DNA from 2 places in the Pseudoalteromonas sp. SWXJ133 genome. Region 1 is predicted to be linked to the other one. Evidence: predicted binding sites of a transcription regulator. Region 1 holds the regulator's gene; the other holds the start of a gene.

Evidence for each region. Region 1 encodes FliA, which starts transcription of late flagellar genes. Its sites were predicted from a motif close to CTAAAGNTNNNNNNNNNNNNGCCGATA; they were not measured.
Region 2: I6F40_RS11965 (VC2046/SO_2500 family protein) is a predicted target of FliA. The motif match lies at 3,502-3,528, and genes of this name have one in related genera.

The regions. Positions count from the first base shown of each region.
Region 1 is NZ_JADYXJ010000010.1:44,295-58,619, forward strand. It holds gene fliQ (flagellar biosynthesis protein FliQ) at 1-43, shown strand, start outside; gene fliR (flagellar biosynthetic protein FliR) at 46-825, shown strand; gene flhB (flagellar biosynthesis protein FlhB) at 835-1,965, shown strand; gene flhA (flagellar biosynthesis protein FlhA) at 2,039-4,150, shown strand; gene flhF (flagellar biosynthesis protein FlhF) at 4,171-5,652, shown strand; gene I6F40_RS09680 (MinD/ParA family ATP-binding protein) at 5,645-6,505, shown strand; gene I6F40_RS09685 (RNA polymerase sigma factor FliA) at 6,532-7,242, shown strand; gene cheY (chemotaxis response regulator CheY) at 7,283-7,666, shown strand; gene I6F40_RS09695 (protein phosphatase CheZ) at 7,685-8,452, shown strand; gene I6F40_RS09700 (chemotaxis protein CheA) at 8,468-10,651, shown strand; gene I6F40_RS09705 (protein-glutamate methylesterase/protein-glutamine glutaminase) at 10,710-11,876, shown strand; gene I6F40_RS09710 (flagellar motor protein) at 11,869-12,633, shown strand; gene I6F40_RS09715 (flagellar motor protein MotB) at 12,636-13,592, shown strand; gene I6F40_RS09720 (ParA family protein) at 13,605-14,325, shown strand, end outside.
Region 2 is NZ_JADYXJ010000014.1:62,633-81,227, reverse strand. It holds gene I6F40_RS11990 (tetratricopeptide repeat protein) at 1-48, shown strand, start outside; gene I6F40_RS11985 (SulA-like leucine-rich domain-containing protein) at 324-758, shown strand; gene I6F40_RS11980 (YchJ family protein) at 797-1,276, shown strand; gene I6F40_RS11975 (GGDEF domain-containing response regulator) at 1,348-2,265, opposite strand; gene I6F40_RS11970 (DUF6172 family protein) at 2,457-2,759, opposite strand; gene I6F40_RS11965 (VC2046/SO_2500 family protein) at 2,940-3,467, opposite strand; tRNA gene I6F40_RS11960 (tRNA-Tyr) at 3,580-3,664, shown strand; tRNA gene I6F40_RS11955 (tRNA-Tyr) at 3,714-3,798, shown strand; gene I6F40_RS11950 (M48 family metallopeptidase) at 3,948-4,634, opposite strand; gene I6F40_RS11945 (MHYT domain-containing protein) at 4,972-8,304, shown strand; gene I6F40_RS11940 (response regulator) at 8,308-9,300, shown strand; gene I6F40_RS11935 (VOC family protein) at 9,297-9,737, opposite strand; gene I6F40_RS11930 (HD domain-containing protein) at 9,739-10,470, opposite strand; gene I6F40_RS11925 (class I SAM-dependent methyltransferase) at 10,535-11,725, shown strand; gene I6F40_RS11920 (PilZ domain-containing protein) at 11,909-12,205, opposite strand; gene I6F40_RS11915 (response regulator) at 12,215-12,595, opposite strand; gene hrpA (ATP-dependent RNA helicase HrpA) at 12,671-16,558, opposite strand; gene I6F40_RS11905 (isoaspartyl peptidase/L-asparaginase family protein) at 16,831-17,862, opposite strand; gene I6F40_RS11900 (SapC family protein) at 17,990-18,595, opposite strand, start outside.

The DNA of each region.
Region 1 (14,325 bases):
TTTTACCGGACTAGTATTACTTATCCCTGAAATTGCAGGTTAAATGTGGAGTATCCATTTTCAGTAATCATTCAATGGTTGAGCGACTTTTTGCTGCCCTTAGTACGGATCAGCTCAATGATTATGATTATGGCCGGCTTGGGCGCTAAAAATGTTCCAACAAGAATAAAAATGGGCTTGTCGGTTGTTGTAACTTTTGTTGTTGTGCCTGTTCTTCCACCGGCTACATTTACTAATTTGTTTTCGTTTGAGATGATTTTAGTGGTTATCCAACAAATACTAATTGGTACTGCCATTGGTTTTGCATCTCTACTTTTATTAAATACTTTTGTGTTAGCAGGGCAAATATTAGCAATGCAAACCGGTTTAGGTTTTGCCTCTGTTATTGACCCCTCTAATGGTGCAAGTGTTCCAGCGGTTGGTCAGTTCTTCCTTATTTTAGCGACGTTGCTATTTTTTGTGTTTAATGGTCATTTAATGATGATTCAAATGGTCGTGCATAGTTTTGATGTATTACCCATTGACGGCAATTGGTGGGCCGTCGATCATTATTGGGACATAGTGACATGGGGTGGCTGGATGTTTACGACAGCACTTGTACTCTCACTGGCACCGCTTACGGCTATGCTCGTTATTAATATGTCGTTTGGTATTATGACGCGTGCAGCTCCTCAACTAAATATTTTCTCTATCGGTTTTCCATTTACCTTGGTAGCTGGGCTCATTATTATTTGGGCGACACTAGGTAACTTTGTTACTCAGTTTGAATTTCAATGGTTAAAAATGGTTGAGCTAATGTGTACTCTAGTTGGTTGTTCACCTTAGGAGAAAGGCATGTCTGAAGACTCAGGACAAGAAAAAACAGAAGAACCCACATCCAAAAAGCTTGAAGAATCTAAAAAGAAAGGTCAAATAGCGCGTTCTAAAGAGCTAGGTACCATGTTTGTACTTATTTTTTCGGCTATATCGCTTTTGATGTATGGACCTGAAATTGGCAAAGGTTTATACAATGTAATGGGCCGTACGCTTAACTTGAATCGTAACGAAGCCTTTGACACTACTAAAATGTTTGCTGTATGGGGAGAAGTTGCGGACGCTTTAATATTTCCTATGGCCATGTTCGTATTTATTATTGTTTTAGCTGCGTTTATAGGTAATACCTTGTTAGGTGGTTTTAATTTTAGCTGGGAAGCAGCCGCGCCTAAAGCAAGTAAAATGTCGCCAATGAAAGGCTTTAAGCGAATGTTTGGCCCGCAAGCGGCTGTTGAGCTTGTAAAGTCACTATTAAAGTTTGGCTTAGTTGCAAGTTCCGCTATATTTCTAATTAATACCTTTTTTGATGAAATACTGCACTTAAGTTTAGAAAGTGCACCGGGTAATATTATTCATGCCTTAGAAATTTTAGCTTGGATGTTCTTGGGTCTTTCGTGCACTTTAATTATTATTGCGGCAATTGATGCTCCATTTCAAAGTTATAATCATAACAAACAACTTAAAATGACAATGCAAGAGGTTAAAGATGAGTATAAAAACTCTGAAGGTGATCCACAAATAAAAGCGCGTATAAGACAGACTCAAAGGCAAATGTCACAAAATCGCATGATGCAAGACGTCCCAGATGCTGATGTTATTGTTACCAATCCAACTCACTATTCGGTAGCATTAAAATATGACACAGAGCGTGCAGGAGCGCCTATTGTGCTTGCAAAGGGCATTGATGAAATGGCGATGCAAATTAGAAAAGTAGCAATAGGGAATGAAGTACCTATTTTAGAATCCCCGATGCTGACTCGAGCACTTTATCATACTGCTGAAGTTGGCGAACAAATACCGGATCAGTTATTCACCGCTGTAGCGCAAGTTTTAGCCTATGTATTTCAGCTTAAGCGCTTTAATAAAGGGCGCGGAAAACGCCCAACTAAGCTTAACAATAAGCTACCCATCCCAGATGCCTATAAATATTAAAATCGTTAACCTAGTAACTTGGAATAGTTATTGCTAATTCAATGCAGTGTCAATTTTTTGAAATTGTAGAATTATGAGTTTTAAAGCGGTATTACAACAACTTAACAGAGACAAAAAAGACTATGCCAAAGGGGTCGGTACTCCTTTGCTTGTACTTGCTGCCTTAGGAATGGTGATTTTACCATTGCCGCCATTTTTACTCGATATTCTTTTCTCGTTTAATATTGCCCTCGCATTAGTGGTTTTACTCGTGACTGTTTACACGATGAAGCCGGTCGAGTTTGGTATATTCCCCTCTGTATTGCTAATCGCTACGATTATGCGCTTAGCGCTCAACGTTGCCAGTACTCGAGTTGTATTACTTGAAGGTCATAATGGTGGTGATTCTGCTGGTAAAGTAATTGAAGCGTTTGGCTCAGTTGTTATTGGTGGTAACTACGCTGTTGGTTTGGTTGTATTTTTAATTCTGATCATTATTAACTTTGTAGTAATTACTAAAGGTGCTGGGCGTATATCTGAGGTATCTGCACGTTTCACCCTTGATGCAATGCCGGGTAAACAAATGGCAATTGACGCCGATTTAAATGCTGGTTTTATAAGTGCTGAGCAAGCGCGTGATCGCCGCGAGGAAGTAACCCGAGAAGCCGACTTTTATGGCTCAATGGATGGTGCGAGTAAATTTGTAAAAGGCGATGCCATTGCAGGTATTGTTATATTGATCATCAATATTGTTGGTGGTTTGTTTGTAGGTATGATTCAGCACAATTTGAGCTTTGGCGATGCCATGGAAGTATATACTTTACTTACTATTGGTGATGGCTTAGTTGCTCAGCTACCTTCTTTACTGCTTTCAATTGGTACAGCGATTGTTGTAACACGCCAAAATGAGTCGCTCAATATGGGTGACCAATTCAAGAAACAACTTGGTAATGAAAAATCACTCTTTATTGCTTCTGGTATTTTGATCATTATGGGGTTAGTGCCTGGCATGCCGCACTTTGCTTTTTTAAGTTTAGGTGCGTTACTAGGCTATTTAGCTTACTACACACAGCAAAGTAAATTAAAAGCCGCCGCTGCAGAGGCTGAGGAAGCAGCTAATGGTGGAAGCGCTGCAACGGGTGTTGCAAATAAACAAGAGCAAAAAGAACTTGGTTGGGATGACGTTCAACAGGTTGATGTAATTGGATTAGAGGTAGGTTACAGATTAATTCCTTTAGTTGACCAATCACAGGGTGGTGAGTTACTTAATCGTATTAAAGGGGTTCGTAAAAAGCTTTCTCAAGAACTTGGCTTTTTGGTGCCACCTGTACATATCCGCGATAATTTAGAGCTTGACCCTAATGCATACAGAATAACACTAATGGGTGTTTCAACCGGTGAAAGCGAGCTTAAACATGGCGACGAGCTAGCGATTAATCCTGGGCAAGTGTTTGGACCAATTAAAGGAGTCGACACTAAAGACCCTGCTTTTGGCCTTGATGCAGTTTGGATTAAGCCTGATCAAAAAGATGAAGCACAATCACTTGGTTACACCGTTGTCGATTCTGCCACGGTAGTTGCAACCCATATTAGCCAGTTATTAACTAACAGTGCGGCGTTGCTACTAGGACATGAAGAAGTCCAAAACCTGCTTGATATGCTTGCTAAAAGCCACCCTCGTTTAGTGGAAGGATTAGTACCCGATGTATTACCATTAACTGCAATTGTAAAAGTACTGCAAAATTTATTGAATGAAGGGGTGGCTATTCGCGACATGCGCTCAATTGTTCAAACCCTTGTTGAATATGGTCCGCGTAGCCAAGACCCTGATGTACTAACGGCTGCGGTACGTATTTCACTGCGAAGATTAATCGTTCAAGATGCAGTGGGCATGTCATCAGAAATTCCTGTCATAACCTTGGCGCCTGAGTTGGAACAGATGTTGCATCAGTCATTGCAAAATGCAGGCGACGAAGGTGCCGGTATAGAGCCAGGACTTGCTGAGCGACTTCAAGTGTCATTGACGCAAGCGCATCAGAACCAAGAAATGGCTGGAGAGCCTTCGATATTGCTAACGTCAGGAATGTTACGCACTGTGTTATCTCGTTTTGTTAAGTACACCATTCCAGGATTGAGAGTGATGTCTTATCAAGAGATACCAGATGAAAGACAGATCAAGATTGTTAGCTCTGTAGGCCAACAATAAGAATTTAAAGGGGTTGAATCATGAAAATAAAACGTTTTTTTGCTAAAGATATGCGCACAGCACTTAAAGAAGTTAAAGATGAATTAGGTGTTGATGCGGTTATTATGTCAAATAAGAAGCTGGCTAACGGTGTAGAAATTGTAGCGGCAGTTGATTATGACAAAGCAGCCCCTAAAGAAGCAGCGCAACCACAACGTACTGCTGAGCCTCGTGTTCAAGCAGCACAGCAAAGTATGCATAATTTTATAAAGCCAGAGCCTCAGCGTGCCAAACCTGAACCTCAAGCAAAAGTGGCTGACAGCTTACAAGCATTACTAGAGCGTCAGTCGCCGCGTCCACGTTCCCCTGAACTTGCATCTATGTTTTCACAATCGGGTATTGATACTACTGATAACTATCAAGAACCAGCTGCGCAGCCGCGTATTAAAAATATGTTTGCTCCTGAAAATGCAGCGCCAGTTCGCCCACAAACTCAAGCAGATAGTTTGGGTTTTGATGATTTAGATCGCGACTTTGATGATTTAGATAGCCCAGTAACGACTCTTCAACAAAAACCAAATAATGAAAGCCAAGAAATGACAACCATGCGTGAAGAAATGAACGCAATTCGTCAATTATTAGAACATCAAGTGTCTGGTTTAATGCAGCAAGATATGGCGCGACGCGATCCTACACGTGCTTGTATGGTTGACCGTTTAGTCGGCATGGGTATTGATAAAGAAGTCGCGCAACAAATGGCATGTTTCGTACCTGATGACGTATCTCGTCAACAAGGTTGGAAAGCATTGTTAACGATGGTCGAGGATCAAATGCAAACAACTAATAATGAAATACTTCGCCAAGGTGGGGTATATGCATTAGTAGGTCCAACAGGTGTTGGTAAAACAACGACTGTTGCTAAACTTGCAGCTTTAGGCGCACAAAAATATGGCGCTGATAAAGTGGCTCTAATAACCACTGATACTTACAGAATTGGTGCATATGAGCAGCTTGCAACTTATGGCCGTATTATTGGTTGTGGTGTAAAGCAAGTTAAAGATGCTAATGAACTAGCTGAAGTTTTATATCATCTGCGTAATAAACGACTAGTATTAATTGATACTGCAGGTATGAGTCAACGAGATTTGCGTTTAACGGAGCAGTTGAATACGTTAATGCGCAACCAACGTGTGGATATTCGTAGCTACCTGGTACTAAGTGCCACAGCACAAATTAATGTACTACAAGAAACAGTACGCCACTTTAAAAAAGTACAGTTAAGCGGCTGTATTTTCACTAAGTTAGATGAGTCATTAAGTTTAGGTGAAATTATTAGTATTGCGATTCAAAATCGTCTTCCAATAGGGTATCTTACTAATGGTCAACGAGTACCAGAAGATATTCGTGTTGCAAATGCTGAAAAACTAGTAAAAAAGGCTGAGCAATTGTATTTAAAAAGAATAAAAGCACAAGATTCAAGGCATCAATCAGTGGCGTCAAGTTCAGTAGGGATGTATGATTAACACAGTATTAGATCAAGCAAGCGGCCTGCGAAAAATGAGTCAGAACAGTAACAATGGCGTAAAAGTTATTGCTGTAACCGGTGGTAAAGGTGGAGTAGGGAAAACAAATGTTTCTCTAAATACCGCTATTGCATTAGGGCAGCAAGGTAATAGAGTGTTAGTACTGGATGCCGACTTAGGTTTAGCAAACTGTGATGTTATGCTTGGTTTGCGTGTTGAGCGCAATTTATCACACGTTTTGTCTGGTGAATGCGAGCTTGACGAAATTTTAGTTGAAGGCCCAGCAGGTATTAAAATTGTACCCGCTACATCGGGTTCGCAAAGTATGGTTGAACTGTCACCATCTGAGCATGCGGGGCTAATTCGTGCATTTAGCGAATTGAATACCGAATTTGATATTTTGATAGTAGATACAGCCGCTGGTATTTCAGACATGGTACTGAGCTTTTCACGCGCGGCACAAGATGTAATGGTTGTCGTGTGTGATGAACCAACATCGATAACGGATGCTTACGCACTTATTAAAGTATTAAGTCGTGAACATGGTGTTTATAAGTTCAAAATTGTTGCCAATATGGTCCGCAGTATGCGAGAAGGCACGGAATTGTTTGCAAAGCTTTCTAAAGTTACAGATCGCTTTTTAGATGTATCAATGGAGCTAGTAGCCACCGTTCCTTATGATGAAAATATGCGTAAAGCAACGCGTCGTCAAAGAGTGATTGTAGAACTTTTTCCAAATTCGCCAGCCGCTCTTGCTTTTAAAGCGTTGGCAACCAAAGCAGTTAAATGGCCAATACCAAACCAACCATCTGGTCATTTAGAGTTTTTCATTGAGAAGCTAGTAAACGGCTAATTATGACAACATTGGTGAATAGAGCTATGGGATATCAATCAACACAAAATTTAAATGTGATTGTTGAGAAGCATGCATCACTTGTCAAAAAGGTGGCGTGCCATCTAATTGCTCGATTACCTCCTAGCGTTCAACTTGACGATTTAATTCAGTCGGGGATGATAGGTTTAATAGAAGCTTCAAAAAACTTTGATGCGACAAAGGGCGCAAGCTTTGAAACCTTTGCAGGTATTCGTATTCGCGGAGCTATGCTTGACGAAATGCGCCGTGGTGATTGGGCTCCTCGCTCAGTACACCGAAAAAGCCGACAGGTTGCAGAGGCAATTACTTGGCTCGAAAGTAGTCTTAATCGTGAACCAACGAATACAGAAGTTGCTGAAAAACTTGAAATTTCGCTTAATGAATACCATCATATTTTAAGTGATGTAAATTCTAGTAAAGTATTAGGTATTGAAGACCTTGGCATAGATGAGGATGTTATTACTCCCATAGACCAGGATTTTGCACTAGATAGACCTTTTAATAATGTAAAAAAAGAGCGGTTTAATGCATCTTTACTAAGTGCAATTAAGTCACTACCGGAGCGTGATGCAATGGTGCTCTCTTTGTACTATAACGATGAAATGAATTTAAAAGAAATAGGACATATACTCGATGTAAGTGAATCGCGTGTAAGTCAGATACATGGTCAGGCGATGATTAAGCTCAAGGCTAAAATCAATGACTGGATAAATTAGTAGTAAGTAAACACAGGTTAAGGCCTCACTGGAGGATGTTTTGGATAAAAACATGAAAATTCTTGTAGTTGATGATTTTTCAACAATGAGAAGAATTATAAAAAATTTGTTACGTGATTTAGGTTTCACTAACGTTCAAGAAGCTGATGATGGTTCTACAGCTTTGCCTATGTTACAAAATCAGGTGTTCGATTTTGTGGTTACCGATTGGAATATGCCAGGAATGCAAGGCATTGATCTTTTAAGAGCAATTCGTGCGGATGATAAGTTAAAACATATTCCCGTATTGATGGTAACAGCAGAAGCTAAAAAAGAACAAATAATAGCAGCAGCGCAAGCCGGTGTTAATGGTTATATTGTTAAGCCATTCACGGCTGGAACATTAAAAACTAAATTAGAAAAAGTATTTGAACGTTTAGGCTAAATGATAAGGGAGAGGCTTATGCCAGCACCTGCTGCGCCTCAAATAACGTTAGAACAAGCTCGTCAACTCGTTGTTTTTTTAGAAAATGATGAACAAGATAAAGCAAATCAATTAATTTTGGAGACTGCGTCTAAAGAACACTCTGAATTATTTGCTGAAGTTGGAAAATTGACTCGTCAATTGCACGAATCACTAAAAGGCTTTGAGCTTGATACTCGTTTGGCTAATCTAACTACAGATGCTATTCCAGATGCTAAAAAGCGACTTAATTATGTTATAGAAATGACAGAAAATGCCGCTAATAAAACAATGGATGCCGTTGAAGCTAGTTTACCTATAGCTCAACAATTGGCCGATGAAATATCCCATATCAAACCGACATGGGATCGTTTAATGAGCCGCGAGATTGAGCTCGGTGAGTTTAAATCGCTGTGTCACAGTATCGATAAGTTTATGAATAACTCTCATCATAAAACGGATGAGCTACAGAACTTAATGACTAATGTATTAATGGCTCAAGACTATCAAGACTTAACAGGGCAAGTTATCCGTCGCGTTATTGAGCTTGTTAGAGAAGTAGAAGAAAGCTTACTTCATCTTTTAACAGCATTTGCTGCTCAAGATGACAGCACAGCTGAGATAATAGAACAACAAAAAATAGAAGAACCAGTTGTTACACAAACTTTAGCAGGTCCAGAAGGCCCTATTATTGATAAAGAATCGCGTAATGATGTTGTGTCTGATCAAGATGAAGTCGATGATCTTTTATCAAGCTTGGGCTTTTAAGAGGAGAGTAACTGCATGTTTGAAGTCGATGAAGATATTTTACAAGACTTTCTTGTAGAGGCAGGAGAAATCCTAGAGCTTTTATCTGAACAGTTAGTTGAACTGGAAAATAATCCAGAAGATACTGAATTATTAAACGCTATATTTAGAGGCTTCCATACTGTTAAAGGTGGTGCAGGCTTTCTTGCAATGACGGAGCTTGTTGATGCTTGTCATGGTGCTGAAAACGTATTTGATTTATTACGTCAAGGCGTGCGAACGGTTAATTCAGAATTAATGGATGTTATTTTACAAGCACTCGACACTATTAATGAAATGTTCGCAACTATTCAAAATAGAGATAAGCCTGAACCTGCAGACCCTCAATTACTTGAAACCCTTCATATATTAGGCTTACCTCCAACAGAAGCTGAACTGAACGGAGTATCTTCACAAACAGATGTTGAGCAATCTCAAAATGAGGTGGTTGATACGCCAGCAGCTGACGATGATCCATTTGCATTTGATGAATTATTTAGCGGAACTCCTTCAGTTAGTACTGGTGACATAGACGAAATCACTGAGGATGAATTTGAAAACTTACTTGATGAACTACACGGTAAAGGCCAAGGTCCTGTTGTTGAAAAACCGCTAGTAAGTAGTGACTTTAATGGTGACATTACAGATGACGAATTTGACAACTTACTAGATGAGTTACACGGTGTTGGCAGTTTTGGTAATGTTACAACTAAAGAGCCTAAGCAAAATAACGCTGTAAAACTACCAGCAGAACCTGCTAAATCAAACTTAAATTCATCAGATGATGAAATTAGTGATGACGAATTTGAAGCACTCCTTGATGAACTTCACGGTAAAGGTACTGCTCCTAAATCAATAGAGAGTACTCCCGTTGTAAAGCAGCCTACTTTGCCTGCTGCACCAGCTTCTAAAGCAAGTATGCCTATAAAAAAACCAGAACCTGCGGAAGTTCCTGCTTCTAAGCCGGCAGAAAAATCCGTTATTAAAGCAGCACCTAAAAAAACAGCGCCGCCTGCAGCCGAAACAACAGTTCGCGTAGATACAAAACGACTTGACCAAATTATGAATATGGTTGGTGAATTAGTACTTGTACGAAATCGTCTGGTTAGTTTAGCAACTAGTTCAGATAGCGAGGCGATGGGTAAAGCAATATCGAACTTAGATGTAGTGACTGCTGATATTCAGGGCGCGGTTATGCAAACGCGAATGCAGCCAATTAAAAAGGTATTTGGCCGTTTCCCTCGCGTAGTACGCGATTTAGCACGCAGCTTAAACAAAGATATCAACTTACAACTTGTAGGTGAAGAAACCGATTTAGATAAAAATTTAGTTGAAGCTCTTGCTGATCCACTTGTGCATTTAGTTAGGAACTCAGTTGATCATGGTATTGAAATGCCAGCGGTTCGTGAGGCTGCAGGTAAGCCTAGAACAGGTAACGTTACTTTATCAGCATCCCAAGAGGGCGATCATATATTGCTAACCATTAAAGATGATGGTGCTGGTATGGATGCTGAAAAACTGAAAAAAATCGCAATTAGTAAAGGTGTACTCGATCACGACCAAGCGAGTCGACTTTCTGATACTGATGCTTATAACCTTATTTTTGCACCAGGCTTTTCTACTAAAGAAGAGATTTCTGATATTTCTGGTCGTGGTGTTGGAATGGATGTGGTGAAAACTAAAATCACCCAACTAAATGGCTCTGTAAGTATTCAATCGGAGTTAGGCGTAGGTACTATTTTAGAAATAAAAGTACCACTTACTTTAGCTATATTGCCGACCCTAATGGTAATTGTTGGTGCACAAACATTTGCGTTACCACTAGCTGGTGTTAGTGAAATATTCAATTTAGATTTAACAAAAACAAATGTGGTTGATGGGCAACTAACAATTATAGTGCGTAAAAAAGCAATACCGTTGTTTTACTTAGAGCATTGGTTAGTTAAAGGCACAGATCGTTCGCAGCGAAAAGCAAAAGGCCACGTAGTTATTGTTCAAATTGGTACGCAGCAAGTTGGTTTTGTTGTTGACTCATTAATTGGTCAAGAAGAGGTAGTTATTAAACCGCTCGATGCATTATTGCAAGGTACGCCAGGCATGGCTGGCGCTACAATTACTTCGGACGGTGGCATTGCACTAATTTTAGATGTTCCAAGCATGTTAAAACATTACGCTGGCTAATAATAAAGTAGGTATATATTTAATATATACCTACGCATAAATTTAATAAGAGAGCTAAATGGCCGTTAAAGTTTTAGTTGTTGATGATTCAAGTTTTTTTCGCCGTAGAGTAAGCGAAATCCTTGAGCAAGATAGCGACATACAAGTTATAGGCTTTGCTGTTAATGGCAGAGAAGCTGTTGAGAAAGCAGCTCAATTACGTCCTGATATGATCACCATGGATGTCGAAATGCCAGTGCTTGATGGCATTAGCGCAGTTAAAGAAATAATGGCGAGTAATCCAACTCCTATCCTAATGTTTTCATCACTAACACGTGATGGCGCAACAGCAACTTTTGATGCACTTGATGCTGGAGCAATGGATTTTTTACCGAAAAAATTTGAAGATATTGCCCGTAATAATGAAGACGCTATAAAGCTTTTGCAAAATAAAGTGAAAGATATAGGGCGAAGACGTTTAGCAGGAACATTTAGGCCTGTAACACCACCTAAGTCAGTAATACCAACTAGAGCGATAACAAGCTCACTTCCGCAAGGAACGAATACATCAACGCCCCCTGTAAAACAACCAGATAGAAGTTTTCAAAGATCAGCACCTGCTGCATTTATACATTCGGATGTAGCCACAGTGCGAGCAAGTGGAAAACAATACCAACTCGTTGCTATTGGTACGTCCACAGGTGGGCCTGTTGCGCTACAAACTATATTGACCCAACTACCAGCTAATTTTCCTCACCCTATTTTACTTATTCAGCATATGCCTGCAGCATTTACACCCGCATTTGCGGCACGTTTGAATGGCCTGTGCCAGATAAAAGTGAAAGAAGCACAACAAGGTGATCGCTTACAGCCTGGAACTGCTTATTTAGCACCTGGTGGACAGCAGATGATGGTCGAAGGGCGCGGGGCAAATAGAACACTGCGTGTATTTGAGGATCATAGCGAGAGAATAAGCTACAAACCGAGCGTAGATGTTACTTTTGCTAGTGCAGCCAAAGCGTATCAAGGTGATGTACTTGCTATTGTTCTAACAGGTATGGGGGCTGATGGACGCGATGGTGCGAGAATGTTAAAACAAATGGGTGCAACCATTTGGGCACAAGATGAAAAGAGTTGTGTTGTTTACGGAATGCCTCAAGCAATTGCTAATGCGGGGCTTTCAAGTGAGAGTTTAGCACTTAGTGATGTTGCTGCACGGATAAAGAGAGAGGTGGGTTGTGGATAAGCTCTCAATATTCGGACTATTTGTGGCATTGGGTGCAATAGGACTAGGTTACTCTTTAGAAGGAGGCGTTGTTTCTGCCCTATTTAATGGCCCTGCGCTTATTATTGTATTCGGCGGCACGCTTGGCGCTGTTATGTTGCAAACATCGGCTAGCACATTTAAAAAAATGCTAAATATGAGTTCTTGGGTTTTTGTCGCGCCACAATACGATATTGAAGAAGCAATAGAGCAAGTTAAACGATGGTCTTATAAAGCGCGCCAAGAAGGTTACTTAGCGCTTGAAAATGAAGCGTTAGCCAATTCAGATGCTTATGCTGCAAAAGGTCTAAGCTTACTTGTCGATGGCTGCTCAGAGCAAAAACTACGTGATACTCTTGAAATAGATTTACTGCTAGAGCGCGATCGTTTACTCGAAGCCGCTCGTGTTTATGAAGCAATGGGGGGCTACAGCCCTACTATTGGAATTTTAGGCGCCGTGCTTGGTTTAATACAGGCAATGTCGTTCATTACCGATCCGCAAATGCTTGGTGCTGGCGTTGCAACTGCATTTATTGCGACGATTTACGGTGTTGGTTTAGCTAATTTATTGTTTTTACCTATGGCAAATAAATTAAAGCAGCGTGTAGAGCAAAAAATGCTTTACCATGAAATGCTTGCCGAAGGCATCATTGCAATAAGCATCGGCGAAAGCCCAGTCAATATAGAATTAAAGCTTGAAGCCTACCGCGTAGAGCGTCCTAATTTCGTGGACGAGTAAACATGTTGCGCCGACGACTTCGCCATTCTGCCCCTAAAAACCAGCATACAGAACGTTGGCTTGTATCGTATGCCGATTACATGACCATTATGTTTGCCTTTTTTGTCGTGCTGTATGCAATAGCGATTAACAAAGAAGAGCAATTTCAAATATTGTCAGACTCCCTCGAACATGTTTTTGATAAATCAGCCCGCCAGCACTCTGCTCAAGGTGAAGGCGTTAATGGTAATGGGATATTGACTGATAGAGTAACACCTGAACAAGAAGTTCTTTACGGCGAAAGTATTTTAAAAGAAGAACAAGGCCCAGAGCTACTCGACGGTCAAAGTGATACAAGTAACATACAACAAAAATATCTAGGAAAGCCTCTCGACAGCTTATTAACTAAATTACAGTCAGCGCTTATTGATGAAATTCGTGATGGGGAAGCTAGTTTAGAGCTTAATCAAGATTGGCTGATTATAGAGCTAAGCTCAGGTATGTTATTTTCAAGTGGCAGCTCAGTTGCTCACTCTCGAGCAAAACAAGTTGTAAAGATTGTTAAAGATATTATTGCTCCAGTAGATAACTATATTAGAGTACGTGGCTATACTGATGATGAAAGTATTCGTAATGAAATGTTTCGCTCAAATTGGGAACTCTCGGTAGCTAGAGCAACGTCAATTTTAGTAGAGCTTGAAGCATTGGGTATTAATTCTGCCAGAATGGCGATAGAAGGTTATGGTCAATATTCACCTTTTGTAAGTAATGATACAGAACAAGGGCGAGCAGAGAATCGTAAAGTTGTTATTGCACTTTCTAAGTATGGTTTACCACAAAAAAAAAGCATCAAAGATGGACAAGCAAGTGAGCATCTAGTGGTAGCGCCTGAAGTTGAACTTCCTTCAGATGACGACACAATAAAAATAATTCGTTTGCCTCATGGTGGTATTCGCATAACAACGCGAAATGAACAGTAATTAGGATGTAATGTGAAGATTTGGACTGTCGCTAATCAAAAAGGGGGGGTTGGTAAAACAACGACCGCAGTGAGCCTTGCTGGTATTTTAGCCTTGCAAGGTAAGCGTGTGTTGCTTATAGATACAGACCCTCATGCATCACTCACTTATTACTTTGGCATCGATTCAGAGGATTTAGAAGTGAGTGTTTATGATATTTTTGCGCGTGGCACAAGTATGCAAAGTGAAGAGATACTTCAAGCTTTATGCCCATCAACACTTGAAAATCTAGATATTTTACCCGCAACTATGGCAATAGCCACGCTTGATAGAAGCATGGGTAATAAAACAGGAATGGGATTAATATTAAAAAAAGCACTTGCAAAAATAAGCGAACATTACGACTATGCTATTTTAGACTGTCCCCCAGTTTTAGGGGTGTTAATGGTGAATGCGCTTGCAGCAAGCGAACGAATTTTAGTGCCTGTGCAAACGGAGTTTTTAGCACTTAAAGGGCTTGATAGAATGATGCGGACTATGGAATTAATGCAAACCTCTCAAGCGAAAGATTATCAATATACTATAATCCCTACTATGTATGATAAACGTACTAAAGCATCGTTAGAAGCATATAAAACACTGCAAAGTACATATGGTGATAAAGTCTGGCCAGGTGTGATACCGGTAGATACTAAATTTAGAGATGCAAGCTTTGCGCAAAAAGTGCCTGTAGAGTATTGTCCTCGTTCGCGTG
Region 2 (18,595 bases), on a different contig from region 1:
CAACTCCAGTTTTCTCATATGATCCCTCGCACGAGTGAAAACACATAAGCTAACTATGGTAGAAGTACTGTATATGGTTACAAAGATAATCCTATACAGTATAAAATCTCAAAATGAAGAAATTACTCAATAATTTATTTTGAAAATACCCTCTCAAAAACAACCCTATAACAAGCTGATTAATAACGAATTATAAATTAAAAAATAAAAACAATGATCAAAAGCTGAATAACTGTACAAATAAATAGCATAAAAGGCTTGCACGAAAGCACTGTATAAACTACTGTATATAAATACTGTATAAAAACCCAGTGAGTGAAATTATGTTACAGCCTATTACCGTAAGAACAGTTAAAAGTTACCAACAAGATGAGCAAAGCGATTGCGTGAATTTGATTCAAATTGAAGATGAAATTTCAGCGACCTTTGAGCTTTTAAAAGTATTACACCAATACAATCGCTCTAATGCATGGACGTTACTAATTGCTCCAGATCATGTACCGAGCAAAGCTTTACTTGACTCATGCTCTATTGATACAAGTAAATTACTTGTTATTAGACAGAAGCACCTAGTAAATTTAGAGTATGTATTAAATTCTGCATTACATAACGGAAACTTTGCAGCGGTAATTACCTGGACCGATATAGTTAATAACCAACTACTGACTAATTTATCGTTCGATTTAAGTAAAACGAATACAAAACTATACTGTTTTACTAAAAAGTCTCAAACAACAGAGATATCACTCGCCCAATAAGCTTGTTAAACTGATGTTTTAGACTTTGTATTATTATTATGACTTCACTCAATACCACATTATGTTTTTGCAGCAGTGGGCACAATTATGCCGATTGCTGCGAGCCGCTTCATTTATCTGTTAAGCAAGCTAACTCTCCTGAACAACTTATGCGCTCACGATTCAGTGCTTATGTTATTAAAAATGCAGAATATGTTTATCAAACCTACGCAAAGGAAAAACAAGCTGAAAATCCGGTTAAAGAAATCAATGATTTTGCTAACAGCTGTCGATTTATAAATCTTGATGTAATTGGGTCAAGCCATGATGACGATACTGGCAATGTAGAATTTAAAGCCCAATATTTTTGTCAAAACTTATTTTGTGAACTTCACGAAAAATCGCAGTTTATTAAAGAAAATACTCAATGGCGTTATTTAGATGGCATTATATATCCTGTTGAAGATATTAAAGTGGGCAGAAATGATGACTGCCCATGCGGTAGCAATAAAAAGTACAAAAAATGTCATAGCGTGTAATAATTTTATTTGATTATTTATCACCTATAAGGTGTTTTTAAGTATCAACAAGTCTTATTGGCTCGCTAAGCTTAAAAACACACTTGGTTACGACCTTGCATTTTGGACTCATACATTTTTTCGTCTGCAATTTGCAAAGTATTTTTATTACTTTCGTAAGGTTGTAACGTGGAACCGCCAATACTAATGGTAACAAACCCGTACTCTGAATATTCATGAAGGATTTTTAAATCAATTATATTTTTTTTGATTTTATCAGCAACACAAATAGCACCTTCAGTGCTTGTATGAGGCAGAACAACCACAAACTCTTCGCCGCCATAACGAGCTACAAAATCGGCTGGTCTTTGCAAACTATTTGTAATAGTTTGTGCGACAAGGTTTAACACCTTATCACCTTGCACATGACCATAAATATCGTTGTATTGCTTAAAGTAATCTATATCGATGAGTAAGAGCGCATAGTCGACCTTTTCTCGCAAGGCGCTTCGTTCCATTTTATTAAAATGCGCATCAAAATAACGACGATTAAACACTTGTGTTAAATCATCTAGAAATACTTTTTGATTTAATAAGTCGTGCTGTAATTTTAACGTTATATGCGCACGAACTCTTCTAAATAAAGTTTCTGTCTTAATAGGCTTTTTAATAAAATCAACAGCTCCGGCTTCCCAACACTCTTCTTCTTCATTTTCAAATGATGTAACAAAAATAACCGGGGTATCTTGTGTCTCAGTATTATTTTTTAATTTTAGGCATGTTTCAATACCGCTCATTCCACCCATATTAATATCGAGCAGTACTATATCGGGTACGTCTACATTACAAATTTCAATCGCCTCTTCACCACTTCCAGCGGTTATAACATTAAAATGCTCAGATAATATTTTTTTTAATACAATTAAGCTTAATAACTGATCGTCAACTACAAGTACTTTAGAGTTCTTTAAGCTTAATTTTAATTGATGGTCAGAGTAATTTATCGGCATAGTACAACTGTTTTATTTTTTTAATTAAATACACCCTATAACACCCCATTTTGTTATGCAAATGTTAGCAATAGCTAGTTCTACTAAACTAGCCAATAAAAATGATTTATTGCAAATTTTTAAGATATAAAAACAAAAAATGAGCCACTTGGGCTCATTTTAAAACTTCAAACACTTAATTAAATTATGTGTTATTCGTCATCATCTAAATCTAACTGTTGACGTTGAGCAGGTCGAGCTAAAATCTCTACATAGAAAGAGGTCAAACCTTGCTTTTCAATCTCGCCAATTTGGTTACTTAATTCAGCAACGTGCACAACTTGCGCATCTTCAGCTGTGTTACCAAACTTACAGTCAAATGCCCAATAGTCAGCATCTTCAGGTAGCGTTTTATTACGCTCTCTTTTCAAATATTTTTTCACTTCGTGCTTTGCAGCATCAACCATACGAGGGTATTTGATTTTCTCGTGATTTAGCGTGAATGTTTTCTTCATTACGTTCCTAATTACCTTGGTTTAATGATAATGGCATTTCATGTCATACCATTTGACGCCATTATAGCAATTGCATTTAATTTTTGGATGCTTTTTTTTCATTAAATCAATTATTAGCAATATATATAAAGCAGACCCGTTATGAAGCATATATTAACTGATGATTATTACAATCATATATCACACCGCAATGAGCTGAAGTGGTTGATGTAATGCATCATTATTAAGGCTGTCGTAAAAAGCAGCTGTATCTATAGGAAGGTTAGCTAGTTGCGTTTGCTCGCTTTTAATTCTTCTTCTGACAGCAAGCTCACAATTATCTATTATATTAAGTGAAATATGCTTATCATCATTTCTAATCGCAAGTGGTTCAGGGCTTAAGCATTGTCTTAGCTTAATACTTGCCATACCACAGCGCGCTCCTTCTTGAGATATAAATGATGCATTAAATTGTCCAATCAACATATTATATTCATCAGGGGCCAAAAGTTGCTTTGGACCTGCACCAAATTGCTTTCTTAATGCCTCTTCTTCTATAACTAAATTATCTATTTCAGTTTTTGGTAAATGAAATTGACTAAAGTCGAGTGCGTCATGTGACAGCATCGCTAATAATAGTGCAAATTCGCCACGACGATTTTCATGCACACTATTATTGAGTCTACTGTTTAACTGACTCTCTGTGATTAACAAATCATCTATTTGCATAGTCTTTAGCCGATTGTGGTAACTGATAGATATTTATCGGCTTTATTTCAATTTTCTTTAGCTTTTTTCTTTACTTAAATACGCAATTTGCTATTATCAGCGCCGTTGCATTGGAGGGGTTCCCGAGCGGCCAAAGGGATCAGACTGTAAATCTGACGGCTCAGCCTTCGCTGGTTCGAATCCAGCTCCCTCCACCACTTTTCTTACCGCTAAGTTAAGTGGGGCCAAATGCAATAAAATTAGTGTGGAGGGGTTCCCGAGCGGCCAAAGGGATCAGACTGTAAATCTGACGGCTCAGCCTTCGCTGGTTCGAATCCAGCTCCCTCCACCACTTCTCTAGCATTCCTATATTCCTATATTCCTATATTCCTATATTCCTATATTCCTATATTCCTATATTCCTATATTCCTATATTCCTATATTCCTATATTCCTATATTCCTATATTCCTATATTCCTATATTCCTATATTCAGTAACATCAAAACACCCATTGTAAACTCATACCATTTTGTTTTAACCAATTAGATGATGTTTTGTAATCGGGGAAAAACGCCTCTACTCGCTGCCAAAAAGCTTTGCTATGATTTAAATACTTTAAGTGGGCAAGCTCATGAACAATCACATAATCTATAGCGTGGTAAGGAGCACCTATAAGATGTAAATTAAAAGTGAGTTCTCGCTTGCTATTACAACTCCCCCACTTTCGTTTATAAACAGCTATTTTTAAATCATTTGGTAACTCTTCACCCATTTGAGTACAGAAATACGCTAAACGCATCTCTATGTATGCAATAAGCTGCTCTTTAAGATAACTCTCTAATAACTGTCGATACTTTTGATAAGTGTTTTTAACTCGAGGAGATATTGTAATAAGTAAGTGGTCATCATACGGGGTTACTTTGGAATCTTGGCCTGAGTCCAGTTTCAAATAAATAGTTTCTGAAAAAACACTGATTTTTTTAGATTCAAAAGGATATTGCTTAGTGTCCTCAATTAAAAATTGTTTTTTTAATTGCTCTGCAACCCACTTTTGCTTATCAAATAACCAAGTATCAATTTGCTTTTTTGCGACAAAGTTTGGTGCATACACGGTCACCTTTCGTTTATGTACTTTTATAGCAACTGTTTTTCGTCTAACACTTTTCTTTAACTGATATTCAAACACTTAATTTCTCATAAACTATTTTAGTGCAGATAAAAATTATCCACTTTGCAATTAAGATAAAGTTGCTAAAAAGCTATTAGCCACAATAAACTCACTAACCCACTACTTTAATACAATTTAGCCCTACATATACTAAAACAAAGACACATTAATATATTTTAGTATTGTAATAACACCATATTAAAATAAAAAACAACGACTAAAGAAATACTACTTGCTAAACAAAAGATAACATATAGTTATAAAAGTGTTTTTCATAGTGGTTCAATGAAATAATTGTTTATTTACTAGTAAATTAGATTAAACTTATTCAATAAAGACTATATTTTGAGCCATTATGTTATCAGCTTTTTTTATTACTGACCAAGACCCAAGCTTAATTATTAATGGCGTTTATGATCCTGTTTTAGTTTCCATGTCTGTGTTGATAGCTATTTTTGCAGCTTTTTTTACTACCCGCCTCATTGATTTAGCAAAAAAAACTAAGTTTCCTGGTTATCAACGTTTAGCAAATATAACAGCTGCTATTGTTTTTTCAGCCGGTATTTGGAGCATGCATTTTATTGGTATGCTCGCGTTTTCACTGTGTACCAACATTAGTTATGATCCAACTATTACACTCGTGTCTTTTTTGCCCGCGTTAATTGCTTGCCAGTATTCGGTATCAATGCTTGTAAACAGTAATGGTAACTTAAAAGTATTATCAATTTGTTCCGTGTTGCTTGGCGCTGGTATTGGCACTATGCATTACAGTGGTATGGCAGCAATGGAGCTTGCCCCTCTTCTTCGATACGATCCACTCATGTTTGGTTTGTCAATTATAGTGGCTATTTTTCTCTCTTTTATTGCTTTATACAGTCGCTTTAATCTCGAACGTATTTTTTCAGATCTGACACCAGTACAAAATAATTTAATTAGTGCAACTATTTTAGGCTTAGCTGTTGCAGGTATGCACTACATGGGGATGGCTGCAACACGTTTTGTTGCAACGTCTCCACTTATTTACGATGATGTAAACGCTAATGCGGGCCTTACTTTTGTTGCTATTTCTGTAGCAACAGCAACAATTGCAATCACTAGCGTTGTTGCTGTAATAAATGGCATGGTTCGCTACCGAATGTTACTTGAAGAGAAGTCAGCTGACGAGTCTCGCTTAAACGCAATTTTAGGTACAGCCATTGATGGTATTGTAACAATCGACCATACAGGTATTATTTTGAGCTTTAATGAATCAGCAACTAAAATATTTGGTTGGTACGAAAATGAAGTACAAGGCCTAAACGTGAAAATGCTGATGGATGACTCCATTGCAAAATACCATGATGGCTACCTCTCAAACGCGCATAATATTGATTTAGGTAAAGTAATAGGTATAAATCGAGATGTCTGTGCAAAGCACAAAGATGGGCATTTATTTCCTATTCGTTTAGGTATTGGTCAGGTAAATCAGTCTGGCCAAAACCCGTTATTTGTTGGTTTTATTACAGATTTAACAGAGCAACGAGCTTTGCAAAGGAACCTTGAAGAAAAAGAACAAAAGTATCGATCTTTAATGAATAACATGCCAGGTGTGGCCTTCAGATGTAAGTTTGATGATAACTGGACCATGCTTTTTATTAGTCCAAGTATCAATGAGTTAACGGGTTATAACCCCAATGAATTTACTGAACATTGCATTGAATTTAACGATCTAATTTTAAAGTCAGATCAGCAATCTATTGTTGATGCCGTCACAAAAGCCGTAGAAGAAAAACGTCAATATTCAATCGAATACAGGATTCGCCACAGAAATGGTAAAATATTATGGCTCCTAGATAAAGGCAGCATCGACTTTGATACCCAAGGCCAAGCAAAGTGGATTGATGGTGTTTTAGTTGATATTACTGAGCGTAAGGAATATGAAGAAAAACTAGAGCAAGCTAAATTTAAAGCTGAAGAAGCAGCTCATGCAAAGCAATCTTTTATGGCTAATATGAGCCATGAAATACGCACACCTATGAATTCTATAATAGGTTTCAGCGACTTATTAATGGACACTCCACTTGATCTAGAACAGCAAAAGCATTTAGTTATCGTAAATAATGCAGCGCGTTCATTACTTAGATTGTTAAATGAGATACTCGATTCTGCGAAACTAGAACGTGGTAAGCTCACCATTGAGCCAGTGCACTTTAGTTTAAAACCAGTAATAGACAGTATTATCTCTACTTTTTGGTTAGAAGCTAAAAAGAAAGATTTAGAACTTAAACTCCATATTAAAGAATCTGTAAGTACGACGTACTACGGCGACCCAGATCGACTCAGACAAGTACTCACCAACCTAATTGGTAACGCTATTAAGTTCACCGAAAAAGGCTCTGTTACCGTAACCGTTGGTATAACACAAAATCAGCATCTGTTTTTTGAAGTGCAAGATACCGGTATTGGTATTGCAAAAGATCGTATTCAAGCAGTATTTCAACCTTTCGAACAAGCCGATGGTACTACTACTCGCCGCTTTGGTGGTACAGGTCTTGGTACTACCATAAGCAAACAACTTGTAGAACTTATGGGCGGAACAATAAACTTAGTAAGTGAACTAGGTAAAGGCACCTGCTTTTACTTTTCATTGCCTCTTACTTTAGGTGACGAAACTAAAATAGATCATTTTGATGGTCTACACACCCAACTGCCTGCACTTAGGGTGTTAGTAGTTGACGATATAGAACAAAATACAGAACTACTTTCTTTACTCCTATCACGCGATCAGCATGCAGTTACCAAGGCATCTAACGGACTTGAAGCGATTAAAGTATTTGAAGAACAAGACTTTGATGTCATTTTAATGGATATACATATGCCATTGTGTGATGGCATAGAGGCAACACAAAAAATAAGAGCAATAGAAAACCAAAGACAAATTAAATACACGCCAATTATCGCGCTCACAGCCAGTGTATTACAACAAGATAAGCTTACAGCTAAAAAAGCAGGCATGAATGGCTTTGCAAACAAACCCGTCGATATAAATCAGCTAAACCAAGAAATAGCACAAGTGCTTGGTCTTGGTATTGCAAAAGAAATAGTTATATCGCAAAGCGATCCTAAAGTGCAGCATATAGATTTTGAAAAAGGGTTAGCCCTTTGGGGTTCTAAGTGTAAGCAACTTACAGAGATTACTAAATTTATTAGTGACAGTAATAAACGGTTAGAAACATTATTCAGTGATAAATTATCAAACATAAAAGATGTCGATAGCACCATTCACACACTTAAAGGTGTTGCTGGTAACTTAGGCCTAATAACATTAATGAAGTTATTAACCGATTTAGAAAGAAAGCAAAGTGACGCTAAAGTTATTAGTACTTTAGACGATATAAAAAGCGAGTTACTTGTCATTTCACAACTGCTGTCATCAAATACTTGCGATAAGCCAAGTAGTAAGCCTGAAGATAGTAGTTCAGATACGCTATCAATTGATGAAATTAAGTCATTGTGTAAGACGCTTTATCAAGATGCACAAAATGCAGAATTAAATGATGAGCTACTAGCAAAACTGCAACGCGGCATACCTTCAATCTATAAAAATGAAGTTAATGCTATAGCCGAAGCCTTTGACGAATTTGATTTTGATAAAGCACACGTAATACTAGAAACCTTACTTGAAAAACTAACAAACAATGAGTATTAATTAATGGATTTTACGACAGATAGGCCACGAGTATTAATTGTTGACGATGAGCCTGCAAATCTAAAAGTAATGCGCGAAGTGTTAGGTAATCAATATCGTATGTCGTTTGCTAAATCGGGTGATGCCGCATTGGCACTACTTGAAAAAGAACTACCAAAGCTAATTTTACTAGACATAATGATGCCAGATATGAATGGTTTTGAAGTATGTCAAATAGTTAAAGGCAACCCTAAAACATCACACATCCCAATTATTTTTGTAACTGCACTTGGTGATGAAAGCGATGAATATAAAGGTTTTGAGTTAGGTGCCGTAGATTATATTACTAAGCCAATAAGCCCTGCTATTGTAAGAGCTAGAGTTAAAACTCACTTGTCGCTAGTGCAAGCAGAGCAATTAAAACAAGCACATGTAGATTTAGTACAACGTCTTGGCCGCGCTGCTGAATATAAAGATACCGACACTGGTGAGCACATAGTACGCATGAGTCAATACAGTAAAGTATTAGCGTTAGCGCTAGGGATGCCAGAACACCAAGCTGAATTACTACGCCAAGCGGCACCAATGCACGATGTAGGGAAAATAGGTATCCCCGATGCTATTTTATTAAAACCAGGGCGCTTAACCAACGAAGAATTTGAGCATATGAAAAAGCATGCTCTAATTGGTGCACAAATTTTAGCAAACTCATCTTCTCCTTTATTACAACTTGCGCATACGCTTGCAATTGAACACCATGAAAAATGGGATGGTTCAGGCTATCCAAATGGTATAAAAGGTGAGGATATATCCGTCGAAGGAAGAATTGTTGCCGTTGCTGACGTTTTTGATGCTCTGACTTCAAAACGCCCTTATAAAGAGGCATGGAGTGTAGAGAAAACAGTTTTGCATATGCAAGAGCAAGCAGGACTTCATTTTGATCCCGCTCTAATCGAACTATTTGTGAAAAACTTAGACGATATTCTTGCTATAAAAAATGCAAATCAAGAAAGCTAATTCTTTTTAGCGCTGTGAGAGCCAAGCTCAACATTTGGGTAGTAAGACTTTATATAACGATAGTCATGTGACGTAACTTCATGGCTATTGCTACTCTCATCTTTAAAGTACATAGAAAACGTTACACCATGATCTGCTAAAACTACTTTTATATTTAAACTCTCAAAATGATTGAGCCACTGTATAAATTGATCCCCGCTGGCTAAAAATGCAATCCCTTTACTACGCCCCTCTCCTTCAAAAAGTGCTAAACGAGTTGTTGAACTCGCATCTTCAAGTGTTAAAGGGCCGCGTCCGTCCTCATCCCAAAAGGCAAGCTCGGGTACTACACTAAAACCTAAAACACGCTCATACCACTTAACGGCATCAACCAAGTTATCAACATTTAAATGGCAATGATCAATCCCAGATAATTTAGGTATGCTTGTATTATTCACGTTACTCACCTATTTCTGACTTTAATTGCTCTAAAAATTCATGCATATACCTTGTACGCCTATTCGCTTCTGCTTTAGCTGATGGCGTATTCATGCTATCGGCAATATGTAATAACTTTATGAAAAAGTGATCAAGCGTGTATGTTTTATCATCAGCCTCGCGTTCAACACAAAAAGGGTCTTCTGGGTTGTACAATAGCCGAGAAATTGATCCACCTACTTTCATACAGCGACTCACCCCAATAGCGCCCAATGCATCCATTCTGTCAGCATCTTGTACTATTTGCGCCTCAACTGTTTTAATTTTTATATTTGCGCTGAAGCTATGCGCCGCAATAGCATGATGAATCTCATCAAAAAGTGACTCGTCATAATTAATAGATTTTAAAAATTCCAATGCCTTATCGGCTGCCATAGTAGAGGCTTTTGCACGATCAGGGTGGTTTTTAGCCACCGCCACACAGTCATGCATCCACGCTGCAGGTAATACAACTGACATGTTTGCCTGCTCCGCATTACATAGCTGTATTGCAACGCGCACCACTCGTTCTATATGGGTAATATCGTGAGCTACATCGGCATGCACTAAAGAGGCTATAAACTCTCTACATTGTGAATTAAGTATTTTTAAATCGGGGCTTAAAACGGCGTCGGGCACTATTAGGTTCCAAAAGCTAATGAATCGATAAATTATCCGTACTTTACCGTGCTTTATGCCCACCTTGCAAAACATTCATTGTATGTTGCTCGCTGCTTGACTAAAATACAGCACTTATTTATTACTACTGAGAAGCCTTATGTCATCTGCCGTTTACCTACAAGCTGGTCGCGATAAATCATTAAAAAGAAAACACCCTTGGTTATTTTCAAAAGCCATCAAAAAAATTAAAGGTAAACCTGGATTAGGCGACACAGTAACGATTCACGATAGCGAAGGTAAGTTTTTAGCAACTGCTGCTTACAGCCCTCACTCACAAATTCGCGCACGTGTTTGGAGCTTTGACGAAAAAGAAGTAATCGATCAAAACTTTTTTGAACGCCGTTTACGTCGCTCATTAGAAGCACGTAGCCAAGTAATAGAAGAAGGCGGATTAACAGGGTTTCGATTATGTGCTGCTGAATCTGATTACTTACCAGGCGTTACAATCGATAAGTTTGATAATGTGTTAGTGTGTCAGCTACTAAGTGCGGGTGCCGAGCGTCATAAAGGCGAGATTGTTGGCGCGTTGATGTCTATTTTCCCGGGTTCTAGCATATACGAGCGCTCAGACGTAGAAGTACGCACTAAAGAAGGCTTAGAGCCAATAAAAGGCGCTCTTTGGGGTAACGAACCAACACAGCCGGTACTTATTGAGGAAAACGGTTTTAAAATTGAAGTCGATATAATTGATGGACATAAAACGGGCTTTTATTTAGACCAGCGCGATAGCCGCGCCGCACTTGAGCGCTTCTCAAAGGGTAAAACGGTACTTAACTGTTTTAGTTATACAGGTACATTTTCGTTGTACGCCCTGCGTGGTGGATGTGAGCATGTAACTAACGTAGATGTATCTCAACCCGCTTTAGATACAGCAAAACGTAATGTTGAACATAATAACTTAGATTTAAATAAAGTAAGTTTTGTTAAGCAGGACGTATTTAAGTTACTACGCCAATACCGCGACGAAGGTAGACAGTTTGATACTATCGTAATGGATCCACCAAAGTTTGCTGATAATAAAGCGCAGCTAACCGGTGCGTGTCGTGGTTACAAAGATATCAACATGATTGCCATGCAAATACTAAAACCAGGTGGAACATTACTAACGTTCTCATGCTCTGGTTTAATGGAACAAAACTTATTTCAAAAAGTAGTAGCCGATGCAGCACTTGATGCAGGTAAAGACCTACTTATAATGGAGCGATTAAACCAGGCAGCCGATCACCCAATTGCTGGCAGCTACCCTGAAGGCTTTTACTTAAAAGGCTTAATCTGTAAGGTTTTTTAATATCTAATCATTCAGTTTAATACCAATTCGCTTAATTAAGTATTCTACTTTGAGGAAAGAAAATCGTGTCAATAACAAGGCAAAAATTTCGTTATTTAGTTGTTCTATATAAGAGATTTTTAACGCAGTTAGTGCCAGATTTAATCCCTCAAATTGATTAAGTATTATTGCGGATTGGTATAACTAATTAAACTGAATGATTTCAAGTCCTGCGGTTACCGTGCCATCATCTTCTTTGCTGGCACGTATTACTTTTGCTGTTGCCTTTAACGGCTCAATGCTTGGATGAGTAGATGCTATATCAACAGACAAGATAGTGTCTAGTTCAAGCAAGTCATCCAAATGCAGTGACAATCCCGTTGCACTTAAATCTACACACTCTGCGGTATAATTCAAGCCAGCTACTGGCTCTATACTCGTTAAATTTGCAGTCGTATTTACCTGCATACGCCTAAAATTTCGTTTATCATCGTTAAACATAAGTTCCCTCTAAACAACTGTGTTAATTTCTTCTAATAAAACGCCCACTGAAAATGGTTTTACAACATATGCGTTGCAACCAGCATCAAATCCTGCTTGTTTTTCAGATGGAGACTCTAGACCCGATACCATAACGACAGGAATATCTTTTGTTTCAGGAGTATGCTTAAGCATCCGACATGTATCATAACCATCAAGACCAGGCATACAAACATCAAGCAAAATTATATCTGGCGGGCTAGCAATTGCCGATGCAAGGCAGCTCTGCCCTGAATCTGCATAACTAACATCAAACTTCGACGCAAGTGCTGCTTTAAGCATTTCAAAATTAAAATACTCATCGTCTACCACTAAAAGTCGCTTTGTTTTATGTTCAATCGATGAGGACATAACGATGTCGCTTCCTTTTCAAAAAAAAAATAAATCCTTCTATTAAGGTACTAAGCTTAATAGAAAATGCAAGCTTTATTCTATCTCTTTTATCGCATTAAGTACTCGCTTAGCCGAAATTGGGTAAGGAGTTCCAAGCGTTTGAGCAAATAGCGACACTCTAAGCTCTTGTTGCATCCAAAAAATAGCGGTTACTTCTTGTGGAATAGGCAAGCCTTTAGGCGTTTTATTAACTACTTTTTTGTACTCTTGAGCAACTTTATCCAACTCTAGTACGCATAACCTATCACGATTTGGATCCACAGGCAGCTTCTCTAAACGTTTTTGAATCGCTTTTAAATAACGAATTAAATCCGTTATTTTATCTGCGCCATGCGCGCTCACAAAACCTTTAAATATAAGTGACTCAAGCTGTGATTTTATATCGCCATGCGCAGTTATCATGGTTAAATCAACGCGCTCTTTCATTTTTTTATGCAGTGCGTGCGCAATACTTAATACTTGCTCAACTTGCGTTGCAATCGATACAACGGCATCACCGAGCTCACCTCGTATTTGCTCTTTTACTGTTTCAAATGCTTTTTCATCGCGTATATCACCGTGTTTCACTAATAAGCTATCAACACCTGCGGCGATACAGTCATCAATTAAATCAGCAATTTTACCAAATGGGTTAAAGTACAAACCCAGCTTGGCCTTATTCGGTAAGTTTTGTTGTAAGTACTTAATTGGCGACGGCACATTTAACAGTACTAAACGGCGCAAACCTTGTTGATGTGCTTGCTGCGCTTTTGCTTCACTATCAAAAAGCTCCACTGCAGCGGCTGATTTTTTATCCACCAGCGCAGGGTATGCTTTTATTTCGTATTGGCCTTGTTTTTTAACATATGACGCTGGCAGTTCACCAAAGTCCCATTGTGTTAGGTCTGATTTTTCAATGCCTTTATCGGCTACTTTAGACAGTGTCTCGGTTACTTCACCTTGTAGCTCTGCTTTAAGTTTGGCTAAATCAAGTCCACGAGCAAGTAACTTATCGTGTTCATCACGTACTTCAAACTGCAATCGTAAATGCGGTGCAAGCGCGGTTAAATCCCACGCTTCTGCATCAACTCTCACACCTGTCATTCTTAATAAGCGCGTAGCTAAAGCATCAATTAAGCTACCTTGCATTGGCTCAATAGCTGCAAGTACTGCATCTGCATAATTTGGTGCTGGCACAAAATTACGGCGAAGCGATTTAGGCAATGACTTTATAAGCCCACTTATTAGCTCATGTCTAAATGCAGGTATGTGCCAGTCAAAACCACTCTCTTGTACTTGATTCAACAGCGCTACCGGTATTTGTACCGCAACACCATCAACCGCTTGTCCTGGGTCAAAATGATAAGCAAGCGGTAATATAATATTGTCTTGTTGCCATGTGTCCGGGTAGTCAAACTCAGTGATATTACTTGCGCCGTGTTGCATTAACTCTTCACGGGTCATGTGTAAGTAATGTTTATTTTGTTGTTTTTGTGTTTTATACCATTTTAAAAATGCAGCGCGGTTATTAATTTCTTTGGGTATTTTTTTATCGTAAAACTCAAATAACGTTTGCTCATCAACTAAAATATCACGACGACGCGACTTATTTTCCAGAACTTGAATATCTTCTATTAGCTCACGGTTAAACGCTAAAAAGCTCTCATTTAAGCCCAGCTCTTGCTCAACTAATGCGGTGCGCACAAAAAGCTCTCGGCTCACTTTAGGGTCAATATTGCTATAAACACAGCGGCGTTTATTTACAACGAGTAAGCCGTACAAAGTTTGCTGTTCAAACGCGATTACCGCACCTGGCTTTTTCTCCCAGTGTGGCTCTGTATAGCTGCGTTTCACTAAATGCTGTGCTAATGGTTCTACCCAGTTAATGTCTATTTTTGCATTTGTGCGGGCATATAATTTACTGGTTTCTACCAGCTCTGCCGACATAATCCATTTAGGGCTCTTTTTAAATAAACCTGAACCCGGAAAAATATGAAACTGACTATTACGTGCGCCTTTGTATATTTGCTTCTCATCTTTAAAGCCAATATGGCTCAGCATTCCGCTTAATAACGCTTTATGAACAAGTTCGCCATCAGCCGCTTGGCTGGTTGCCTTCATACCCATTTCGTTACACACAGTACTTATTTGATAAACAATATCTTGCCACTCACGCAGGCGCATATAGGCTAGGAAATCTTTTTGACACAGCTTTCTAAACTGGCCATTAGTCAGCTCGCTTTGCTGCTCTTCTAGGTAATTCCATAAGTTCAAAAAAGCGATAAAGTCTGAATCTGGGTCGTCAAAGCGACCGTGTTTTTCATTGGCTGCAGCACGTTTTTCTTGCGGGCGTTCGCGTGGATCTTGAATCGACAGCGCCGCCACAATAACAATCACTTCACGCAATGCGCCAAGTTTGTGAGCTGTGAGCACCATTTTAGCTAAACGAGGGTCAACCGGTAATCGGCTGAGTTCTCTACCTGAAGCGGTTAAACTCGTTTTACTATCACGTTTGTCTGGTTTTACTGCTTGTAGTTCTTCTAATAACGATAAACCATCACTTATATTACGGCTATCTGGTGCTTGCACAAACGGAAATTGCGCCATATCACCAAGCCCGAGTGCCAACATTTGCAAAATAACTGAGGCAAGATTAGTACGCAGTATTTCAGGGTCGGTAAACTCTGGGCGCGATAAAAAATCATCCTCAGAGTACAAGCGAATACAAATACCCGCTTCAACACGTCCACAACGACCCATACGCTGATTAGCACTTGCTTGCGATATAGGTTCTATTGGCAGGCGCTGAACTTTTGTACGATAACTGTAGCGGCTTATACGCGCAGTACCTGGATCTATGACATAACGAATACCCGGCACGGTTAGTGACGTTTCGGCTACGTTGGTCGATAAAATAATATGACGACGAGAATGTGGCGCAAATATACGGTTTTGCTCTGCATTAGATAAGCGCGAGTAAAGTGGTAATACATCAGTGTGTTTTAAATTACGCTTGCTAAGTGCATCAGCGGTATCGCGTATTTCACGCTCACCGTTTAAAAATATCAGTATGTCGCCAGGACCTTCCGCGCACAGCTCGTCAACAGCATCAAAAATACCTTGTAGCTGATCGCCCTCGGCTTCCATATCTTCTTTATTAATATCGGCCGTTGGGTTGTAACGCACATCAACAGGGAAAGTACGGCCCGATACTTCTATAATGGGCGCATCATCAAAATGCTTTGAAAAGCGCTCAGGATCGATGGTTGCAGACGTAATTATTATTTTTAAATCGGGACGTTTTGGAAGTAGGTTTTTCAAGTAACCTAAAATAAAGTCGATGTTTAAACTACGCTCATGCGCTTCATCTATAATTATGGTGTCGTATTGGTTTAAAAAACGGTCTTGCTGAATTTCTGCCAGTAAAATACCGTCAGTCATTAGTTTAACGTACGTATTATTAGAAATCTGATCGCTAAAACGAATTTTAAAACCGACTTGCTGACCAAGCTCGCACTTCATTTCTTCAGCAATACGGTTAGCCACCGTTCGCGCTGCTAATCGGCGTGGTTGAGTATGGCCTATTAAGCCATCAACACCACGGCCAAGCTCTAAGCACATTTTAGGTATTTGAGTTGTTTTACCTGAGCCCGTCTCACCTGCAATAATAACCACTTGGTTATTTGCAATAGCGTCTTTAATTGTTTCCTTTTTTTGACTTACTGGCAATTGCTCAGGGTAAGTTACTTTAGGAAGGCCCGCTAAGCGTTTATCACGTAATTCTTGGCTACGGGTTATATCAGCCGCTATTTTTTCAAGCGCGTTGGCATGCTTGTTTTCATCCGTTATTTTTTTTACGCCATGTAAGCGTTTTTTGAAAATGAATTGATCTTTTTTCAAGCACGTTTTTAGCTCGCCAAACAACTGACCTAGGTTTACCACCCGCATACCTTATAAAATTAGTTAAAGAGCCATAATTGTATCAAATTAAACGGCCGGGGTTAATCCTACAAAATGCATAACACGGGGTTGTTTGTTATATAAACGCTGCGATTCACCGAAACTGCGAATAATAAATCTATCTCAAGCAGTTATTTTCAGCGCTAACTGTGCTGAAAATAACTGGCTAGCAAAAAATGAATTCAAATATCATTGTGGTTCAATACTTTAGTAAATCTATTAACCAGAGTTCAGGCTAATTAAATTACTTTGGCTTATTCGTCGTTAAAAATGCCCACGTAGGTCGCTTGCGTATTCGATTTACTTGCCCGATACATGCCAGAGGTATTAAACGGCAAGCTAATATTCCCCTTAGTATCAATAATAATAACGCCGCCAGTGCCGCCAATTGGCTTAAGCACACCGTTTATAACTTCATCTCCAGCTTCAGCTATGGTTTTATCTTGATACTTAACACGCGCACATATATCGCTCGCTACGTTATAGCGAATAAAGTATTCACCGTGCCCTGTTGCCGATACTGCGCACGATTCGTTTTCAGCAAATGTCCCAGCACCAATTACCGGCGCGTCACCTACACGGCCATAACGTTTTGCCGTCATACCACCTGTTGATGTACCTGCCGCTAAATTACCGTTTTTATCAAGCGCCACTGCGCCAACCGTGCCCATTTTGTAAGAGTTAGGCAATGCTTTGTGCGTGGCTTGGTACTCTTTACTGGTTGCTTTGGCTTTATCTAATTTTTGTTTTGCTTTTAAAAGCGCTTTGTAACGAGGCTCGGTATCAAATAAGTTATTTTCGACAAGCTCAACACCTTGCTCTTTAGCAAATTCCTCTGCACCCTGCCCACTTAGCATTACATGTACAGAGTTATCCATGACCAAACGCGCTAAACTAATTGGGCTCTCAATATGCTTTACACCCGCAACGGCGCCTGCTTCACGGTTTCGACCATCCATTATGGATGCATCAAGCTCATGCCCGCCATCGTAAGTGTATACCGCTCCACGCCCTGCATTAAAATAAGGCGATTGCTCTAATACTGTAATTGCCGCAGTTACCGCATCTAAACTTTCACCGCCTTGGTGCAATACTTTATAACCTGTCTCTACGGCCTCTGTTAATTTAGCGCGGTACAGCTTTTCTTGAGCGGGTGTAAATCGTGCTTTTTCTATTGTCCCTGCCCCACCATGAATCGCAATGGCAAAAGGAGTCTCTGCAGCGAATACGCTATTACTTAAAGCAAAAAGGCTGCTCGCAAAAATTGCTAATAAGGGTGTTTTCATAATGAGTTCTTTTATGGGAAAGTTATAAACTAATGTGAATGGTTGCGGGCTTAATTTCAACTAAAGTGAGTTTAATGGCATAAAAAAAGCGCCTTAAGGCGCTTTTTAAAATTTTACGTGTTTGTAATTAAGCTTGTTTTGCTTTTAAACGCGCTAAACGTGCTACTTGATGAGTAGACGTTAAGAAAGAATAAATTGGTGCTAAGTAACCACGTTTACGAAGCTCTAAGAAATCAGCATCGCTTAACTCGTTTAGCTTTTTCTCATCGATAAGGTAAATACCGTTGATGTCTTTTTTCTCGCCTTTAATGTCTACTGTTAGCGTTTGCGCAATCAGTAGCTCTTTATCAGCAAGGAATTTAGTGAACGCTTCAGTTACTTGAGAAAACTCAATGAAAGATACAAGCGCTTCTTTACGACGTTTTAGGTAATCTGTTTCTTCGCCGTTTTCAAATAATGCATTACCTTCGTCTTCACCAACAAGCGCACTTGCTTCGTCAATTACGATACCGTATTGATCTTGATCTGGGTGTTTAACTAAGCCCAGTGGGTAACGAGTCGTTGCCATAGGTGCAAATGCTGCAGTCCATTTACCATCTTCTACAAAAAGGTTTTCGCCTGGCTCTAGACCAAACATAGCAACTGCTTGAAAAGTGCCGCTTTCGTTGTTTTTAACGAATGACATTGGAAACTCGTTTGCTACACGTGCAAACTCATGTGCAACCACTGGCAC